Regions from separate parts of the Alcanivorax sp. P2S70 genome, predicted to be linked through region 1. Evidence: predicted binding sites of a transcription regulator. Region 1 holds the regulator's gene; the other holds the start of a gene.
What was found. The regulator LexA, encoded in region 1, represses DNA repair genes until DNA is damaged. The targets are predictions, from matches to a motif close to TACTGTNTANNTANACAGTA.

Region 1 (2,203 bases):
CTCTGGTGACTGAAGCAACTCACGCAGCTCTTTTTCTGTTTCTGGCGAATAAAAGCGTGCACCGTGGGGGTGAAGGCCTGCCGTTGCGTACAAGTCGTCATGCTGTGATGCCAGTGCGACTGCCTGCCGCGATTCCTCAAGGCTGGTGCCCGTGATTAGTTGCCAGCTGACGTCGGCGGCGCGGGCGCGCTTGAGGACATTATCACGGTCATCGCGGAACTGCTTGTCCGTCAGATTAACGCCGATATCAGCCCAGTGGATGCGCGTTTTGTGAGGAGTGTTGTGCGGTAGTGTCATCGGATTTCAACTCTGCCAATTTACTGCGCAGCGATTCTACCCGACGGCGGTTGGCACCTAAATCCCAATAACCCACTCGGGACGCAGAGCGAACCTCAACGACGCCATTGTCGCGTACATAGAAGGTCACATCATCTGTAAAGCGAAGTACCAGGCTCTTGAAGCGGGCCTGGATTCGAGATTGACCGACTACGTCATATTCTACCCGCGGTTCGGCATCCAGCAAGGTCTGCAGGCGTTGCAGGCTGGTGTCGCGATTATCCGAAACCTTAAGAGGGGCAACCCAGTGGTCCTTGCTGCCGCTCAGACTGGACACACAGTTGGGGGAATTCGGGCAGGGCGCGAGTAAGTTATTATCGTCTGACATCACACTGCTACTCAGTACCAGAACAAGGAGACTAATAAGAATTCGGATCACGGATCAACCCCACGAAAATGCCTTCGATCACCAGCTGGTCGGCTGGTACCTTGATGGGCTCATAGGCCTCATTCGCAGGTAGCAGGGTAGCACTCGATTTATTCAATTTTAACGTCTTGACCGTGACTTCCTCGTCAATTCTGGCCACTACGATCTCACCGTTGCGAGCCACGTTCGATTTACGTACTGCGATAAGGTCGCCATCAAAAATGCCGGCATCGATCATGCTGTCGCCCTGAACCTTCAACAGGTAAGTCGGGCGCTGCTTGAACAAGCCTTGCGGGACGGGGACTGTACGTTCCACGTTTTCAATGGCTTCGATGGGGACACCGGCCGCAACCTTGCCGACGATGGGCAATTCTTCTTCTGACCAGTAGGCGTTATCGAGCAGTTGGATACCACGTGAGCGGTCGCTATGTAGCTTGATGTACCCTTTGCGTTCCAGGGCGCGGAGATGATCCGATGCGGCATTCTTGGACTGAAAGCCCATGATGTCGGCGATTTCAGCTCGGGTGGGCGCCATGCCGGTATCGGCCAGGCATTCACGAATGCAATCCAGTACCTGTTGCTGGCGTTCAGTCAGTTTGCTGCTCATAACCTTCTCCGTATGATTGTCAGAAATAGCGCCTTGCCATGTGCGTATTTTCTGACAGCCTCTGTCATCCAAAGGGGACAATGGGTCGATGAATTTGATCCTAGCATGGGTACTGGCAATATGAACAGTGTTATTTGTCCAGTTTCTCCTGACCAGTCAATTCTCGTTCTTTGTCATTACTGCCGTTGCCCTGCTCGAGTGCGCGCACTAGCATTAGGTTTTCATATCCATCAAGCCATGGTGCAGATGAGACGGGGAGTGTAGATGGAGCAGGCCAACAATAACGATTTCGGCCAGCAGCGGGTTCGGCAGTTACTTTCCGGTGTTCCGTTTTTCAATGAAATTGCGAGGGATGACCAGGTTCAGTTCTCCTTGCTTGAGCAGAACACGCGGTTGTGGGTGGCCAGCTCCGGCGACACGGTGATTCGTGCCGGGGATGTGGATTCCACGCTGTATTTTCTCTTGCGAGGCCAGCTGGAAGTCCATGCAGAGCAGGAAGGGCAGGCGCCGCTTTACTATGTCTCTCCCGGGGAGGTTTTTGGCTCGTTGTCTATGCTGCTGGGGACCCCTAGAAGTGCCACGATCAAGGTGGCTGACAGTGCTCGTGAAGCGGTAGTGGCGAGCCTGGATTTCAATGCTTTCAATGACGAGCAAAGCCCGTATTCGTTGCCGACCCGGTTAGCCTTTTTTCATATGATCGTGCACCACATTCGCTGGACGCTGGAAGTGAAACGCATGCAGGCACCGCAGCACGAATTGGTACAGTCAATGCGCAAGCTTCCCGTATTTCAGGGCGAGAAAGGCAGCAAAGAAGAATTGCGGGCACTGTGTGAGCAGGCACAGGGATTAGCTGAACTGCTTTGTCGCTGGAATGAAGAAAGTCAGGCGAATAC
Region 2 (2,203 bases), on a different contig from region 1:
TTTCTGTATCCGTTCAGGTGGGCACCGGGCCAGATCCAGGGCAGTGCGAATCCCTTGTTCCGCAAGACGTTTTCCGAGTCGCCGGCCAACTCCCCAGATGTCGGTTACTGGCACCAACTGCATCAGTTTCTGTTGCCGGGCCCGTTCGTTAAGCACGACCACGCCGCCTGTGGCGGGCCATCGTTTGGCAGCATGGTTGGCCAGTTTGGCCAGGGTCTTGGTGGGGGCAATTCCGACGCAGACGCTCAATCCCTGATGGCGACCAATGGTGTGACGAATCCGTTCGCCGAGCGGTTGCAGTTGTGGCAGGGGGATACCGCTCAGTTCCAGGAAGGCCTCATCAATGGAATACACCTCCACCGCGGGGGCCAGTTGTTCGAGGGTGGCCATGACCCGTGCAGACATGTCTGCGTACAAGGCATAGTTGGATGAAAACACGATGATGCCGTGTTGTTGCACGGCATGGCGAATTTTGAATGCCGGAATGCCCATACGAATGCCGAGGCGTTTGGCTTCTGCGGAGCGAGCGATGACACAGCCATCGTTGTTGGACAGAACCACCACCGGTTTGCCGCGCAGATCCGGGCGGAACAGGGTTTCGCAGGAGGCGTAGAAGTTATTGCAGTCTACCAGGGCGTACATATCACTTGCGCCGGGTCTGGTGGATGACAAATGTGACCACGCCAAAGAGATCGAGTTGGCTGTTGTCATCCAGAATCAGGGAAGGGTAGGCCGGGTTGTGGGCTTTCAGGCAGGGGGAGGGGTGCAGGCACAGCTCCTTGACGGTGAATTCGCCATCCAGGGCTGCGACAACAATATCCCCGTGGCGGGCCTCCAGCGCTCGATCGATGACCAGTATGTCACCGGAGGAAATACTCGCCCCGAGCATGGAGTCGCCACTGGCCCGGGCAAAGAAAGTGGCATTGGGGTGCTCGATGCACAAGGTGTTCAGATCCAGCCGCTGTTCAATATGGTCCTGGGCAGGAGAGGGAAAGCCTGCCGGGATGCGAGAGGCATACAGGGGGCGCTCGAGGGGTGGCATCTCGTGGGCGGGGCAAAGCAGAGTGACAGGCATGGCGGGGCTCCGGATATACTGTTCTTATGGTCAGTATATCCGAAAAAGCCCCGAGCCGAGCAAGGGGGCAGTGATGGGCGAGGATGAGGCCTGCGGTCTGTTTAGACCGGGACGGTGAGATAGCGGCGACCCAGCTCGAACAGGGCACGAATCTCCAGCATTGTGTCGTGGCTGCGTAGGGCGTCACTGGCCATACGGATTAACGGGTAGCGGTGAGCCCACGCGCAACTTTCCACATAATGGCTGCGGGCGCGCTCCGGGGCGAGGGTGTTGATGGCCAGAAAGCGTTCTTGTTCATCGTTGTACAGAACGTAGCCGCGGAACACCGCATGCTGGGGTAGCCCTACTTCATCGAGGAAATCAGGAAGCCAGTTCTCGGTCGTATCTGTATTCATGTTGCCCTCAAGCATATCAAGGCCATCTGCGGATATGACTCTACGATAGGGGAGAAGTTGCACAGGGTCGGTCGGTTTTGGTTGCTGAATTGTCAGCGCTTTGTGACGGGGTTCAGGTTCTTGGTAAACAGGAAGAATCAGGAGCGAGGAGAGAGCTGCTGCAGGCACTGAATCAGGGTATTGCGGCGCAGGGGTTTGTTGAGCACCTGGTCAATGCCTGCGTCTCGAATCAGGCTGGCATCGTTATCCAGCGTATGTGCGGTCAGCGCGATCACCGGGCAAGGGGAGAGTCCCGTTTGCTGTTCAAACTGGCGAATGGCACGGGTGGCACCAAGACCATCCAGGCCCGGCATTTCAACGTCCATGAGAATGACATCAAATTGCCCTTGCTGTTGCTGATAAGCCTCCAGCGCGGTGTGTCCATCGTCGCAGATAGTGGCCTCAGGAAGAGACAGCGAGTTTAGCAAGGCCTGCAGGACGGAGCGATTGACCGGGTTGTCCTCTGCTACGAGGATGCGAAGTGATGGTAAATCCGATGAAGGCGGGGGTTCCGTGGAGCCCGGCTTGGTATGGGGGGGGTGGGCCAACAGTTTGAACAGGGCCGTGCGAGTGACCGGTTCTCGCAGATAGCGACAGGAGGGGGAGTCCATGTCTTCGTGGCCAATCAAAATGGTCCTGTGCTGCCATTCCGGGGCAAGGGTCAGGTCAGCTGTTTTCGGGCTGAGCAGGTCGG

Region 2: the regulator LexA is predicted to act here: its motif matches at 1,092-1,111, upstream of umuD (translesion error-prone DNA polymerase V autoproteolytic subunit).

What each region holds. Positions count from the first base shown of each region.
Region 1 covers NZ_AXBZ01000010.1:161,407-163,609, forward strand. Annotated here, with positions in the region: gene Q672_RS21830 (TatD family hydrolase) at 1-297, opposite strand, end outside; gene Q672_RS21835 (DUF1499 domain-containing protein) at 248-664, opposite strand; gene lexA (transcriptional repressor LexA) at 696-1,310, opposite strand; gene Q672_RS21845 (cyclic nucleotide-binding domain-containing protein) at 1,575-2,203, shown strand, end outside.
Region 2 covers NZ_AXBZ01000067.1:243,107-245,309, reverse strand. Annotated here, with positions in the region: gene umuC (translesion error-prone DNA polymerase V subunit UmuC) at 1-642, opposite strand, end outside; gene umuD (translesion error-prone DNA polymerase V autoproteolytic subunit) at 644-1,075, opposite strand; gene Q672_RS32650 (hypothetical protein) at 1,177-1,470, opposite strand; gene Q672_RS32645 (ATP-binding protein) at 1,608-2,203, opposite strand, start outside.